Regions from separate parts of the Gordonia sp. KTR9 genome, predicted to be linked through region 3. Evidence: predicted binding sites of a transcription regulator. Region 3 holds the regulator's gene; each other region holds the start of a gene.

Region 1 (5,353 bases), 2.0 Mb from region 3:
GCGTTCGCTGACCGCATTGCTCGACGCCGAAGGCGTCCACACACGCGGGCTCGTTCCGAAGGCGGAGGTCCAGACGTCGTCGTCGGTCATTCCCGTGCGGCCCAACGGGGACCGTCCCGCCTGGCACTGCATCGGCGCCAACGCGCAGTTCGTACTCGACGACCTCGATCCCGGCGCGTTCGACGGGCTGGATCACCTGCACCTCGGCGGCCCCGAGTTCCTCGGCGGTCCGGTGGCCGCCGAGCTCCTGGGCCGAGCCCGCGACCGCGGGATCACGACGTCGGCGGACCTGCTGTCGGGTGGCGACCCCGGGCTTCTCGAATGGATCGCCGACGCGCTTCCCCACATCGACTACCTGATGCCCAACGACGAACAGACCCGTGGGCTGACCGGTTCGGACGACCTCGCGGACGGTGCACGCACGCTCGTGGACCGTGGCGTCGGATGCGTCGCGCTCACCCGCGGCGCCGACGGCGCACTGGTCGTGACCGGCGACGACACGATCGCAGTACCGGCGTACTCAGTGGACGTGGTCGACACCACCGGCTGCGGCGACGCGTTCTCCGCCGGTTTCATCACCGGCCGGCTCCGCGGGCTCGGCCTCGCCGACTCCGCCGAACTCGGTTGCGCGGTCGCCGCGCACGTCGCCCAGGGCATCGGGACCGCCGCCAACTCCTACGACCTCGACGCGATCGAGACATTTCGGCGGGCCCACGCCGTCGGTTGAACTCTCGCCCGACCGACCGCCGGTTTGGCCGACTCGCCCTCGGGTAGGCGATCACCACTGTTGCCGACAGGACGGGAGAGGTGCTCGCCATGACCGACAAGAAATCGATCGACGGTTCCACCGTCGTCATCGCCGGTGCGTCCAGCGGATTCGGCCGCGGCGCCGCGGTGCGACTGGCCGAACTCGGCGCGAACGTGGTGGTCGCGGCGCGGCGAACGGCGGTTCTCGACGAGGTCGTCGCGGAGATCACCGCCCAGGGCGGGTCCGCGCTGGCGGTGACCACCGATGTCAGCGACCCTCGAGCGGTCGTCCATCTCGCATCCGCCGCGATCGACCGGTTCGGCTCCATCGACGTATGGGTGAACAACGTCGGTGTGGGAGCGGTCGGATACTTCTGGGACATCCCGATCGAGGACCACGCCCGCCTCGTCGACGTGAACCTCAAGGGGTTGATCTACGGCGCGCACGCGGCGCTACGCGTCTTCCGGTCGCAGGGTCGCGGCACGCTGGTGAACGTCGGTTCGGTCGACAGCGCGGTGCCCATCGCGCTCCAGAACACCTATGCGGCAACCAAAGCGGCGGTCCGCAGCCTCGGACACTCGTTGAGCGAAGAGCTCCGTATGGCCGGCGACGACGACATCAAGGTGGGCACCATCATGCCGTGGGCGGTGGACACCCCGTGGTGGGTCCACGCCGCCAATTACACGGGGCACGAACCGCGCATGTCCGCGATGGACGATCCGCAGATCGTCGTCGATGCGATCGTCGCCGCCTGCACCGACCCGAAGCTCGACCAGCCTGTCGGCTACAAGGCCAAGGCCGCCAACGCTTCTCACCAGGTCATGCCGGGACTCACCGAACGGTTCTCGGCGGTGGTCGCGAAATCGGAGACCGAGAAAGGAACCCCCGTCGCGCCGCATCCGGGAGCGATCCACGACCCGAACCCGGACAGCACGGGTGTCTCCGGCGGCATCCGCGAACGGATGGTCGCCGAGGACGCCCGCTGAGACCAGCCGCCGACACCACCGACCTCGAACTCGTTGGCCTGTCAGTACGTCGTGGTTCGATTTGTAGGCCGCCCGAGAACAGGGCAGATCAACCCTTGACTCGAACGTATGTTCGAGTAATATGGAGGTATGTCATCGGGGGCGGGGGCGGAATCCACCACATCGGTGGATACATCGCGCGATTCTGTCGAGCCGCGCCTGCGTGCTGACGATGAACTCTCTGCCGCCGAACTAGTCGAGGTCCTGAATCATTGTGCGGGACTGGCTGCTTCGGCGGCGCATCAGATGATGACCGTGGCCAGCCTCATTCACGACGAACGTGCGATGGACTACGCGCAGCGACGCGCCCAGGTGCACAGCGGTGAACTCGACTCCCTCGAAGCGTTCGCCGCGTTGTCGGCGCGGGTGGCCGCCGGTGAGGACCCCTACGAACAGTTCGGGCCCGACGGGCTCGAGCAGGCCATCGCCGAAGTCGGCGCCACCCTCACAGTGACCCCGGCCGAGGCGAAAGACCTCATCATGGCCGGTGACGCCCTGCGCTACCGACTGTCCTTCACCGGCCACGCCTTGGCCTGCGGACGAATCGACAAGCGCCGCTTCCTCATCGCACTCAAACGCACCGACCTGATCACCGACGCCGACGAGATGCAAACAGTGGACGCCCACCTCGCCGAGGCCATCTTCGCCCGCGCACCCATGTCCACAGCACGGTTCACCGCCATGATCGACGCCATCGTCGCCGCCTGGGCACCTGATGCGCTCCGGCGACGCAAAGAGCGGGTGACCGCCGACCGCAACGTGACCATCGCCCCCGACCGGTTCACCCCCGGCCAATCCCGGATCTCGGGTACCTTGCCCGACGCCGACGCCGCCGAGTTCGACGCCCGCCTGTCGGCGATGGCCACCGCCGTCCACGCCGGTGACCCACGGACCCTGCCGATGCGGCGTGCCGACGCGCTCAAAGCACTCGCTCGCGGCGAAGTCGCCCTGACATGCCACTGCGCTGACTGCGACGCTGCCGCAGCCGAACCCGACACCACTGCGGGACAGGAGCTCGACGAAACCAGGGGCGACACCGACACTCCCGCCGACGCACCAGCCGTCGACGCGATCGTCGCCGAGCCGCTGGACTCGCACGCCTCGCCGTCGTCCCCGAATGCGCCGCGCGCGACCTTCCACATCGTGGTGAACCTGTCGACGTTGATCGGCCTCGACAACGACCCCGCGTTCCTCGACCGGCACGGCATCATCGACGCCGACACCGCCCGCCGGCTGCTCGCCGAAGCCCGACGCACCTACATCCAGCCCGCATCCACTGCAGCCGACGCGGCCCCAGGGCCCGACGCGGACCCCTCGACAACGAAGTACGCCCCGTCGAGAAAGCTCCAGGCTTTGGTGCGGGCGGGCGAGTTGTGCTGCACCTTCCCGGGCTGCAATGCGCCGGTGTGGCAGATCGATCTCGACCACACCGACCCGTTCGACCACTCCGACCCACGTCGCGGTGGCCGCACCGAAGCGCGCAACCTCAAACCGCTGTGCCGGTTTCACCACCGGATCAAGACCTTCACCAGCTGGCAGGACCACCAGGACGAGTTCCTGACGGCCTGGTTCACCACACCCACCGGCCACATGTTCGTCGGCAACGCCTACAACGGACGCGACCTGTTCAACCGGCTCGCTCCCGGCCGGCCGCCCGACCACCCGGCACGCGACACACTGAACCAGTTGCGCACCAACGACTTCCGACGCCAACAGCGCGCCGAGAAGCGCTGGAACGACGCCAACCCGCCACCCTTCTAGACACCGCCGGTCACGACAACACCGACGCGGTGGGCGAGATCATGAATTCCGGGAAGCTCCGTAGTAGCGGCGCAGGAACTCGTCGCGGTACTCGGTGTAGGTGCCGTTCTCGATGGCTTCGCGGGCACGGTCGACGAGGGTGACGATGAAGGACACGTTGTGCAATGTCGCCAGGGTTGCACCCAACCCCTCCTTGGCTTTGAACAGATGGTGCAGGTAGGCCCGGCTGTATTGCGACGTGTAATTCTCGACCTCGGGGTCGAGCGGCCGGAAGTCGCTGCGGTACTTCGCATTGGTGACGTTGTACCGGCCGTCGAGTGAATAGATCGCGCCGTTGCGGGCGACCCGGGTCGGCGACACGCAGTCGAAGGTGTCCACACCGTTCTCGATGGCGGTGAAGATGTCGTCGGGTTCACTGATCCCGAGCAGGTGTTTCGGCGAGTCCTCGGGGAGCTCGTCGTTCACCCAGCCGACGATCGTGCCGAGGTTGTCCTTCTCGAGCGCCCCGCCGATGCCGTAGCCACCGAAACCCTTTCCGCCGACCGCGCGGTCCGCCTCGCTCAACGCGACGAGATCGCGGGCCGCCTTGCGACGAAGGGCCTCGTATTGGGCGCCCTGGATGACACCCCACAGCGACTGCTGGGGACGGTGCGCACGCTCGACACTCAACCGGTTGTGTTCGTCGAGGCACCGAATCGCCCACAGGCGGGTTCGCTCCAGCGAATTGACCTGGTACTCGCGGGTGTTCATCAGCGTGGTCAGCTCGTCGAAGGCGAAGATGATGTCTGCCCCGAGCTGGTGCTGGATCTGCATCGACACCTCCGGCGTGAACCGGTGGGCCGACCCGTCGAGGTGCGACTTGAAGGTCACCCCGTCGTCGTCGACCCGCGAGAGCCGTTCCTTGCCGTTGGCGGTGAGGTCGTCGTCGGGGGTGCCGGTGGCCTCCATCGAGATGACCTTCTTGAACCCCGCACCCAGCGACATGACCTGGAAGCCGCCACTGTCGGTGTAGGTGGGACCCCGCCAGTTCATGAACGCCCCGAGCCCACCGGCAGCGTCGATGATCTCGGGCCCCGGCTGTAGATACAGGTGGTAGGCATTGGCGAGCACCGCCTGGGCGCCGAGGGCGGAGACAGATTCCGGCAGGACCGTCTTGACCGTCGCCTTGGTACCGACGGGAACGAACGCAGGGGTGCGGATCGGTCCGTGCGGTGTGGTGATCGTCCCCGTGCGCCCGCGGGTGCCGGCCAGGGTGGTGCCGACGACGTAGGTCGGGTCGGCGATATCGGTTCCGGTACTGCTCACGTCCAGCATCTTCGCAGGTCGAGGGCGCCCACCCCAAACCGGCGCGAGGCACCGGCAACCTGTTCGGCCGGTGGCATCCCATTCGCTACGGTGGTGAACCATGTCGCGCAGAACTCGTCCCACCGGTGCCACCACGAGCCACTCTCGCCGAACGATCAGGGTCGCCGCGGCGGCCGTCGGCCTCGCCGCGGCGATGTCGACGCTCCTCGCATGCGGGGCGGAACAGGACGTGACCACCGCGTCGTCGACCACCCAGGCCGGCACCGCGGAGTCGGGACAGCAGTCCGCCGAACAACCCGCCACCTCGCCTCCGGTGGTCCCCGGTCGCAAACCCGTGTCATCGACGCCGACCTCCAGCGCGACACAGTCCGACGACTCCGACACCACCTGCGGCACCATCCCCGGCCCCGACGGCGCGCTGCGCGTGCTGATCCTCGCCGGCGACGTCGCCTGCGACTCGGCGACGAGCATCGCCGCCCAGTACGGCCCGAAGATCGCGAGCGGCCAGCAGCAG
Region 2 (5,353 bases), 2.5 Mb from region 3:
ACCCCTCACGGGAGATCGACCTCGCCGAGGCCCGCGCGCATCTGCAGCTCGACGACGTCGACACCGCGCTCGCCCTCCTCCAGGAAGTCCGTGCCCACCACGGCGATTCGTGGCGGGTCGAGTGGTACATGGGTATCTGCGCGCTGATGAACGACGAGCCAGAACTGGCCTATGAGCGCTTCGACGAGGTCCTGGGTGCGATGCCCGGTGAGGTCGCACCCAAGCTCGCCGTCGCGGGTACGGCCGAACTCATCGGCCGCTGGCTCGCCGACGAGAACGGTCCGGCGAAATCCGCGGAGAAGATCGCCAAACTGTATGACGTTGCGCAGCACCATTATCACGATCTGTGGCTGACCGATCACAGCATCGTGACCGCCGCGTTCGGTCTGGCCCGGCTCGCGGTGGCGGCCGGTGACATCGAGGCCGCCATCCAGCCGCTCGACGAGGTTCCCGCGACCAGCCGCCACTTCAACACCGCACGCGCGACGGCGATCATCGCGCTCGTCCACGGACGGCCCACCACCCAGGTGACCCGTGAGCAGATCGTCGAGGCGGCCCGGCGCCTGGAACAGATCCCGGACACCGAACCGCGCAAGGCCCGGATGCTGCTGATCGTGCTCGGCACCGCGCTGGGCTGGATTCACGACAACCCCGACGACGCCCTGCTGGACAAAGAACCGTCCACACTGCTCGGATTCCCGTTCACCGAGTACGGGATTCGGACCGGCACAGAGCGCTCGCTGCGTCAGTTGGCACGTCTGACCCGCACCAACCGGGACCACCGGTTCATGCTCGTCGACCTCGCCAACTACGTTCGGCCGAATACGCTGTTCTAGGACGACCTGAAGGGTGCAATTGCGTTACGCACCAGCGGTTCTTGGCTGAGGAGATCCTCGAGGTGTGCCTCGACCAGCGACAGACGGGTGCGATGCACGCGCCGTGGTGGTCGGACGTCGATGACGTGGCTGATCGTCAGGCGCAGGTCATCGCAGTTTCGATTGTCTGGGCGTGAGTCGCCGCCGGACCGTGTTGGTTGTCCGTGGATCTCGTCGCGCACAGTGTTCAAGTGTGTCGTGAACCGCCGGGGTATGTCGGGTCGGCGGTTGAGGCGGTCGGGGTTGGGTGGTGCGCCGGGTTCGGCGTTCAATCGCCAGACGCAGCGGCCTTCGTCGGGTCCGGACCGTTCGATCCGGGTGGTGTACTGGCCGGGCTGGTCACCGACCATGCGGTTGTGCCGCGGGCAGGCCGGCGCGAGGTCGTCGATGTCGGTGAGACCACCCTTGGCCCAATCCTTGTGGGCGTGATGGAGTTCGACGTGGGTTGCGGGTTGATCGCACCCGGGAGCGGAGCACACTTCGCCGTCGGGGCGGGCGAACGAGACGAAGCGTTGTTCGCGGGTGGCCAGACGCTTGCCCCTACCGAAGTACAGCGGCACGGCGGTGGCGTCTTTGAAGATCGCCAACCACGGCTGAACCTCACCGGCCATGGCGATCAGGTCGGGGATGGGTAGCAGGGTTCCGGTGGCGGTGGTGGCGAGGCCGGCTTCGCGGATCAGGTCGCCGAGGTCGGCTTTGATGATCAGTTGCACGGGCAGGCCGCGGTGCGAGGTGCCGAGAGTCCCGTCCGCGAAACCCGCGGTGAGTGCGGCGTCGAGCGCGTCGTGATTCGTCTGGGCGAGGGTGCGCTGGTCGCGGTCGGCGGCGGTGGCCAGGGCGTCGGGGTCGGCAGCTCCGGCCGGCCCGCGGGGTGAGGCGGGGTCGTCTGGGTTGTTGAGTCCGGGCTTACCCCAGACCGCGAACATCATCGTGAGTCGGGCGACGAGTTCGGGGGTCAGGGTGCCCGATATCTTGGCGGTGCCGTCAGCTCGTTGTCGGCCGATCCACAGGTTGCGGCGTCGTTTGTGGTCGGTGTCGTCGGCGAGTGTGCCGTCGGGGTCGAGGTGGGCGAGCAGGCGCGCGCCGAGTTGGGTGATGTCGGCGGGGGTGTGGGCTACGGCGATCTCGGCCATCTGTCGTTCGGCAGCGACCTTCACATCGTGGTCGACAGCGTTCGGGATGTGGTCGAGGACGTCGAGGGCGGCCTGGATGTGTGCGGTTCCGGCAGTCCCTGTGGCGAAAGCTTCTGCCAGTGTGGGGTGTTCGGGCTCCAGGCGATCGCCGTTGAGGCACGTGAGCGTGGCGGTGGCATTGAGGTGCTTGCGCCGTCGCACAGGATTGGTGATGCGGAGGCGATGGTTCATGAACTGGGTGAGTGTGCGGTATCCGGTCTTGCGTGGCAGGTCGCGAGCCTCGGCTTCGGCGACGTGGCGGTCGCCGGCGTAAGTGGTTCGCGCGATGGCCCGTTCGGTGGCAGAGGCGACGTCGATCAGTTCCTCGTCGGTGCACGGGGACAGGTCGACGGTCCGCAGTTCGTCGAGGATCGCATTCAGCTCGGCCACCAGCTCGACAGCACGAGGTTGTGATGCGGCGGATTCGTCAGACATGGTCACCCCCCGGAGACGTTGCGCGAATACATGTTCGAGCGTAGCGGCTATAACGCTGGTGTGCAACGGTTTTCGCTTACCCGCTGCAGAGCGCATCTTGTCGGTGGTGCGTGGTAGGGACGGCCGAATATCGAACCACCCTGCGGCTTGGTCTCTTACCCGTCAGCCTTCCGAACGCAGCCATCCTGGAACATCAGCGGCGCCGTACTCCTTCAGTGCCGGTATATCGACCTTCGAGTACGCGGTCCAGACGATGCCGACCCACCGGGAATCAACCCCCGACGACCGCCGCCGACTGCCTCGCGATGGCCAGCTCTTCATTGGTCGGCACCACGAGCACATCCACGGCGCTGTCATCCGCCGATATCCGCCGAGGAGCCTTGCCGCGCAGAGCGTTCCGCTCCTCGTCGACAACGATCCCGAACCCCTCCAGGCCCGCCAGCGCACGAGACCGGACGACTGCCGAGTTCTCACCGACCCCAGCCGTGAAGGTGATCGCGTCGACGCGCCCGAGGGCGAAGGCGTAGGCTCCGAGGTAGCGACGTAGGCGATGGATGTAGACGTCGAAGGCGCGACGGGCCGCGTCGTCGCCGGAGTCCATCAGCTCGGTGATGGTGCGGAAGTCGTTCTCGCCGCACAGACCTCGAAGTCCCGAACGCTTGTTGAGCAGCGTGTCGATCTCGCCGACCGACAGATTCGCCACCCGGTTCAGGTGCAACACCAGCCCGGGGTCGATGTCACCGCTGCGGGTTCCCATGACCAGCCCCTCCAGCGGGGTCATACCCATCGACGTGTCGATGGGCTGTCCGCCGGCGATGGCCGAGGCCGACGCGCCGTTGCCGAGATGCAGCACGATCTGGTTCAGCGACGCCGGGTCGCGGTCCAGGAACTCGGCCACCCGGCCGGCCACGTACTCATGGCTGGTGCCGTGAAAACCGTAGCGGCGGATCGCATGTTCGTCGGCCACCGCACGGTCGATGGCGTACGTCGCGGACGAGTCGGGGAGCCCGTGGAAGAAGGCGGTGTCGAAGACCGCGACCGACGGAACGTCGGGCAGCAACTCCTGTGCCGCCAGGATGCCGACCAGGTTGGCCGGATTGTGCAGCGGTGCCAGCGGGGAGATCCGCTCGATCTCCGAGATCACCTCGGGGGTCACCACGGTCGGCTCGTAGAACGACCTGCCGCCGTGGACCACCCGGTGCCCCACCGCACTCAGTCCCGCCTTTGCCAAGTCGGTTCCGTTGTCGGCGAAGAAACGCTCCGCACGCCGGACCGCGGCGAGGTGATCGTCGAGTTGCAATGTCTCGGTGACCGTCTCACCGTTCTGCTCATGCGTCATCGACGAACCGGCATCGCCGATCCGCTCCGCGATGCCCTCGGCGATCACCGTGCCGTCCGCCGGCTGCACCAGTTGATACTTCAGCGACGACGAGCCGGCATTGAACACCAGCACCGCACCGGACGCCCCGCTCATCGACCGGCCTCGTCGTCGGCGGCGGCGTTCCCCGTGATCGGGTCCACATCCCCCTGTTGGGCCTGGATCGCGGTGATGGCCACGGTGTTCACGATGTCGGATACGAGAGCTCCACGACTCAGATCGTTGATCGGTTTGTTCAATCCCTGCAGCACCGGGCCGATCGCGATCGCGCCCGCGCTGCGCTGAACCGCCTTGTACGTGTTGTTGCCGGTGTTCAGATCGGGGAAGATCAACACGGTCGCGCGACCGGCGACCGGCGAATCGGGCATCTTGGTCTTCGCCACCGACGGTTCCACCGCGGCGTCGTACTGGATGGGTCCCTCGACCAGCAGCCCGGGTTCCCGCTCGCGCACGAGTTCGGTAGCCGTCTTTACCTTCTCGACGTCGGCGCCCGACCCGGACGTTCCCGTGGAGTAGGACAGCATCGCGACCCGCGGATCGATGCCGAAGGCCGCCGACGTCTGCGCCGACGAGATGGCGATGTCGGCGAGCTGTTCATCGGACGGGTCCGGGACGATGGCGCAGTCACCGTAGGCCAGCACCTTGTCGGCCAGGCACATGAAGAACACGCTCGAGACGGTGGAGACCCCCGGTTTCGTCTTGATGATCTCGAAAGCCGGCCGGATCGTGTGTGCGGTGGTGTGCGACGCCCCCGAGACCATCCCATCGGCGCGGCCGGTGTGCACCATCATCGTGCCGAAGTAGGACACGTCCCGCATCTTCTCCTGTGCCCGTTCGAAATCCATGCCCTTGTGTTTGCGCAGATCGGTGTAGACCCGGGCGAACTCGTCGAGGTACTCGGACTCGGCCGGGTCGATGACCCTCACATCGGCCAGGTCGAGTCCGAGTTCGATGGAGCGTTCCCGGACCGTGTCGGGATCGCCGAGGATGGTGAGATCGGCGACGCCGCGCCGGGCAAGCCGGTTGGCCGCGCGCAGGATTCGGTCGTCATCCCCCTCCGGCAGCACGATGTGCTTCCGGTCGGCACGCGCGCGGGAGATCAGCCGGTACTCGAACATCTGCGGCGTCACCACCGTCGGCGTCGACACGTTGAGGTTGTGCATGACCTTCTCGGGGTCGACGTGGGTCTCCATCATCGACAACGCAGCCTCGATCTTGCGCACGGAGCCCACACCGAGCTTGCCCCGCGTGTGCGCGGCCGTACGCGCGGTGTCGTAGGTGCCCTGCGGGCAGCTGATGATGGGCAGCGTCGGTTTGAGACCACTCACCAGCGCCTCGATCATCGGGTGCGGTTTGAGCCCACCGTTGAGGATGATGCCCGACAGACGCGGAAACCCCTGCGCAGTGTTCGCATTCACCAGAGCGAGCAGGACATCCGATCGGTCGGCCGGAGTGATGACGACCGTGCCGTCGGTGAGCCTTTCGAGGATGTG
Region 3 (5,353 bases):
CGCGGGACGATCGGTGGAGGCGTCGCCGACCAGACGCCTGACGCGGTGACCAGGACGGCGCCGGCGGACCCGAGCGTTGCCAGGACATTGCCGCCGATCTGCTCCGCGATCGTGGTCGCGGCCTCCACCACGGGTCCGAGATCCTTGCGGGAGAGAGCGTCTCGGAGTATCGCCGGGTCGGCGCCGGTCAGCTCGGCGAGCTCGTCCTCGTTGGGTTTGATCAGGTCGACGCGACCGGCGACGACGGCACGGAGCGGAGCGCCGGAGGTGTCCACCGCGACCCGGCATCCGGCGAGGACGAGGTCGTCGGCGATCGAGCGGTACCAGTCATCGGGAACGCCGGGCGGCAGCGAGCCGCAGAGGGTGACCCAGTGCGCGGAGTCGGCGTGAGCGCGGACGAGTCCGACGAGTGCTTCGCGATCCTGCGTCGTCAGGGCGACGCCTGGCGCGTTGATCTTGGTGGTCGTCCCGTCCGACTCGGCGATGGTGATGTTGGAGCGGACCTCGCCGTCGACGGGCACCGCGTCGTAGGGGAGTCCGAGGTCGTCGAGTGCGGTGCGCAGCGGATCGCCCGACCGGGCGGGGAGCAGGGCACGGGTGGACAGACCGGCGGCCGCGACGACGCGGGACACGTTGACACCTTTGCCGCCGGGTTCGGTGCGGACCACGCCGGCACGCTGCACCTCGCCGCGGGCGAGCGGTGCGCCGAGTTCGAGGGTGCGGTCGAGGCTCGGGTTCGCGGTGACCGTCACGATCATGCGATCACCACCTCGACGCCGCGCGCGGACAGGGCCGCCGAGAAGGCCGGGTCGATCCCGGAGTCGGTGATGAGGACGTCGACGTCGTCGATCCCGGCGAACGAGGACAGGTCTTCGCGGTCCATCTTCGAGCTGTCGGCGAGCACCACGACGCGTTGTGCGGCCGCCACCATCGCCGCCTTCACCGCCGCCTCGTCGGGGTCGGGGGTCGACAACCCGTGGGACTCGCTCAGACCGTTGGTGCCGAGGAACGCGGTGGTGACGCGCAACCGGCGGAGTGCGTCCACCGTCTCGACGCCCACGGTGGCTTGGGTGAGACCGCGGACGCGTCCGCCGAGAGCATGGAGGCCGTCGGGATGGGTGCCGGCCAGCAGACCGGCGATGGGCAGGCTGTTGGTGAACAGGGTGAGTCTCCGATCCGGCGCGGTGGCCTCGGCGGCGCGGTAGGTCGTGGTACCGGCATCGAAGAGCACGGAACCGCCGTCCGGCGGCAGGAAGCGGATCGCCGCGCGGCCGATCGCGGTCTTCTGTTCGATCTGGCTCGACTCGCGCTCGTCGATCCCGAGTTCGCCCAGAGCCCGCATGACCTCGGCGCGGACGGCACCTCCGTGGACACGCTGCAGATGCCCGGCACGCTCCAGAACGGCGAGGTCTCGACGGACGGTCTCGCTGGTGACGTCGAATTTCTCGGCGAGCGCGGCCACGGATGCCCGCCCCGCGACGCGCACCTCGTCGACGATCGCCTGTTGTCTCTCCTCGGCGTACACATCGCTCCGATCTGAAGGTTCCAGCCACCCCGCTTGTTGAGGCGTGTTGGATTGGATGTTGTAGTAATTGTGTTTACGCCTGTTTGTGTTGACAAGTCAAGCACTTTTTGTAACGGTGGTCACATCGATAGTCGAGTGAGAGGCAAGACGATGGCGCAGATCCTGACAGGGACCCCGGTGGTCGGCGGACTGGCGCACGGTCCGGCGCTGTGGCCGGGCGAGCGGCCCGATCACTCGCCGGAGACGCTCGGCGTCGGCGTGGAGATCCCCGAGGAGCGCCGCGCCGACGAGGTGACGCGCTTCGCCTCGGCTGCCGGGGCCGTCGCCGCGCGACTGCGCACGCGCGCCTCCCAGAACACCGGGGTGGCCGCGGAGGTGCTCGCGGCGACCGCGGGGCTGGCCGAGGACCGGGGATGGATCGGTTCCGCGACGGCGCTCATCACCAAGGGCGCCTCCGCCGAAGCCGCGGCCGTCGCGGCCACCGAGCAGTTCGCGGCGGTGTTCACCAAACTCGGCGGGCTGATGGCCGAGCGGGTCACCGATCTCAACGACGTCCGCGACCGCGTGCTCGCCGAACTGCTCGGCCTGCCCGAGCCGGGTGTGCCGACACCGCAGGTGCCGTCGGTGTTACTCGCCGACGATCTTGCGCCCGCCGACACCGCCGGCCTCGACCCGGCGAGCACGATCGCGCTCGTCACCCGATTGGGCGGCCCCACCAGTCACACCGCGATCATCGCGCGGCAGCTGGGGATCCCATGCGTCGTCGCGGTCACTGATCTGGCCGAGATCGAGCCCGGCACAACCGTTCTCGTCGACGGAACAACCGGTCGCATCGAGGTCGAGCCCGATGCGGACACGGCCCGGGCACGCGTCGAGGAGGACCGGCGACGCGCCGAGGTCGTCGCCGGCTGGACGGGTCCGGGGCGCACCGCCGACGGCGTGGGTGTGTCAGTGCTCGCCAATGTCGCCGACGGATCGTCGGCACGGGCCGCGGCCGGACACCCCGTCGAGGGTGTCGGACTCTTCCGCACCGAACTCGCCTTCCTCGAACGCGCGGACGAACCGTCGGTGGACGAGCAGGCCGGGATCTACCGTGAGGTCCTCGGTGCTTTCGACGGGCGGAAGGTGGTGATCCGCACCCTCGACGCCGGCTCGGACAAACCGCTCCGCTTCGTGACGCATCCCGACGAGTCCAATCCGGCGCTGGGGGTCCGTGGGGATCGAATCGCCCTGGCGCATCCCGAGATCCGCGCACATCAGCTCGACGCGATCGCGCTGGCCGCCGCCGGCTCGAAGGTCGCGCCGTGGGTCATGGCGCCGATGATCGCCTCGCCGGCGGAGGCGCGTGTGTTCGCCGCGGAAGTCCGGGGTCGGGGTCTGGTCGCGGGGGTCATGATCGAGGTGCCCGCGGCGGCGATCCTCGCCGAGGCCGTGCTCGCCGAGGTGGACTTCGTGTCCATCGGTACCAACGATCTGACGCAGTACACGATGGCGGCCGATCGGATGTCGGCCGATCTCGCCGGGCTGACCGACCCGTGGCAACCCGCCGTGCTCAGCCTGATCGCGGGTGTCGCCGCAGCGGGTGTCCGACAGGGCAAGCCGGTCGGGGTCTGCGGTGAGGCGGCCGCCGATCCGAATCTCGCCTGCGTCCTCGTGGGTCTCGGGGTGACCTCGCTGTCCAGTGCGCCCGCCGCGGCCGCCGCGGTGGGGGCCAGGCTCGGTGCGGTGACCACCCAGGACTGCCGTGCTGCCGCCGACGCCGCGCTGGCCACGTCCGATCCTGCCGCGGCGCGCGAAGCGGCCGCGGCAGTGCTCGACCGTTCGGTCGGCGGAGAGGTCAGATTCGCCGCATCACGGTGACGACCTTGCCGAGGATCACGGCGTCGTTGCCCGGGATGGGATCGAACAGTTCGTTGTGCGGCATCAGCCACACGTTGGCGCCCTGACGCTTGAAGGTCTTCACCGTGGCCTCGCCGTCGATCATCGCCGCGACGATGTCGCCGTTGTCGGCGACGTTCTGCTGCCGGACCACCACCCAGTCGCCGTCACAGATGGCCGCGTCGATCATCGATTCGCCCACGACGCGCAGCAGAAACAGCGAGCCCTCGCCGACCAGCTCGCGAGGAAGCGGGAACACGTCCTCGACCGCCTCCTCGGCCAGGATCGGACCACCGGCCGCGATACGACCGAGGACCGGCACGAAGGTCGGCTCGGGTAGTTGACCGGCCGAGGGGGTCTCCGGCGACGGCGGCTCGCTCGGGGCGATGTTGACCGCACGGGGCCGGTTCGCATCTCGCTTGAGCAGGCCCTTGCGTTCCAGCGTTCGCAGCTGGTGGGCGACCGACGATGTCGAGGCGAGGCCGACCTCGTCGCCGATCTCGCGGATGCTGGGCGGATAACCGCGCTCGCGAACCGAGCGGCGGATCACCTCCAGGACCCCGAGCTGTCGCGGGGTGAGTGAGGCCTCGGCGGCGGCGACGTCGATCGGGGCCTCGTCGTCGACTCCCCGCGCTCGGCCGCGCCTGTCGCCGGTGTCACTCATGTTCGGTTCCTCTCGTCTTCGGAACGTGCAGGTAGATGGCCCGTGGGATGTCCGGTGGGGATGTTCAGCCGGGTCCGAGCCTAGCGGAGTGCAACCCTCACCTCAAACATTTGTTCGATGTGTCGCGAGACTTTGTCGGTGCGCCGTGCTACAAATTCGAACATCAGTGCATCGAACACCTGATCGAAGTTCGAACACCGACGGCACCACACATCACACCAGAAGATCTCACCCAGAGGATCTCGCACCGAACACTCGGAGGGCACCATGCGCACCGACACTCTCGTCGCTCCCGTCCGTACCGACCGTCCCGACACCGTTCGGGCGCGTACCGATCGCGCCGATCGCGTCCGGACCCGTGCCCCGCTGTCCGACGGTCGGCGCCCGGTCGACAACCGGCCGGCAGGCAACCGCCCGGCGGGCGGGTCACCGCTGACCCCGCGTGTCGGCGCCACGAGCTGCGGATCGGCGGTGGGGTCCAGGGGCCGGGGCCCTCTCGCGCCGGACGCCGCGGTGTTCCGTCGCCGTCGCCGCACCGCGGTGGCGGTCCTCGCCGGCGTCGGGCTGGCGTTCGTCGTGTGGGTGTTCGGCGTCGTCGGCCAGAACTACTCGGACTCGATGACCCCTGCCGCCGTGAGTGCGGAGGTCGTCCACGTGCGCGCGGGGGACTCCCTGAGCACGATCGCCGGCCGGGTGGCGCCGGAGATGCCGCGCGAGATCGTGATCGACGAAATCGTCGCGATGAACGATCTGCCCACGAGTGCGCTGCAGGTGGGTCAGCCCCTGCTCACCCCCCGGTACCGCTGAGGCCGGGCGGTATCCTCGATGTCACAGGGGCCGGCCGAGAAGCGGCGGAGCGCACGGATTCGTTGCGTTTCAGCGTCCCGCGACCTGCGTGAGGACACGATGCGCTGCCCCTTCTGCAAGAACGACGACACCAAGGTCATCGACTCGCGTGTCGCAGACGAAGGGCAGGCCATCCGACGCCGCCGCTCGTGCGTGGAGTGCGGCCGCCGTTTCTCGACCGTGGAGAGCGCCGTGCTCGCCGTGGTCAAACGCAACGGTGTGACCGAGCCGTTCAGTCGCGAGAAGGTGATGCGCGGTGTCCGACGCGCCTGTCAGGGCCGACACGTCGCCGAGGACGCACTCGCCCAGCTCGCCCAGCAGGTGGAGGACACGGTGCGCGCCAGCGGATCGGCCGAGATCCCCAGCAACGAGGTCGGTCTGGCGATCCTGGGTCCGCTCCGCGATCTCGACGAAGTGGCGTACCTGCGGTTCGCCTCGGT

Evidence for each region. Region 3 encodes LexA, which represses DNA repair genes until DNA is damaged. Its sites were predicted from a motif close to CGAACANNTGTTCG; they were not measured.
Region 1: KTR9_RS02540 (HNH endonuclease signature motif containing protein) is a predicted target of LexA. The motif match lies at 1,836-1,849, and genes of this name have one in related genera.
Region 2: KTR9_RS22560 (HNH endonuclease signature motif containing protein) is a predicted target of LexA. The motif match lies at 2,506-2,519, and genes of this name have one in related genera.

The regions. Positions count from the first base shown of each region.
Region 1 is NC_018581.1:399,748-405,100, reverse strand. Features, by position in the region: gene KTR9_RS02550 (carbohydrate kinase family protein) at 1-727, shown strand, start outside; gene KTR9_RS02545 (SDR family NAD(P)-dependent oxidoreductase) at 817-1,734, shown strand; gene KTR9_RS02540 (HNH endonuclease signature motif containing protein) at 1,864-3,534, shown strand; gene tgt (tRNA guanosine(34) transglycosylase Tgt) at 3,574-4,848, opposite strand; gene KTR9_RS02530 (hypothetical protein) at 4,940-5,353, shown strand, end outside.
Region 2 is NC_018581.1:4,883,898-4,889,250, forward strand. Features, by position in the region: gene KTR9_RS22555 (serine/threonine-protein kinase) at 1-836, shown strand, start outside; gene KTR9_RS22560 (HNH endonuclease signature motif containing protein) at 833-2,482, opposite strand; gene KTR9_RS22565 (acetate/propionate family kinase) at 2,754-3,956, opposite strand; gene pta (phosphate acetyltransferase) at 3,953-5,353, opposite strand, start outside.
Region 3 is NC_018581.1:2,422,163-2,427,515, forward strand. Features, by position in the region: gene pfkB (1-phosphofructokinase) at 1-758, opposite strand, end outside; gene KTR9_RS11800 (DeoR/GlpR family DNA-binding transcription regulator) at 755-1,525, opposite strand; gene KTR9_RS11805 (phosphoenolpyruvate--protein phosphotransferase) at 1,676-3,385, shown strand; gene lexA (transcriptional repressor LexA) at 3,363-4,067, opposite strand; gene KTR9_RS11820 (LysM peptidoglycan-binding domain-containing protein) at 4,335-4,874, shown strand; gene nrdR (transcriptional regulator NrdR) at 4,974-5,353, shown strand, end outside.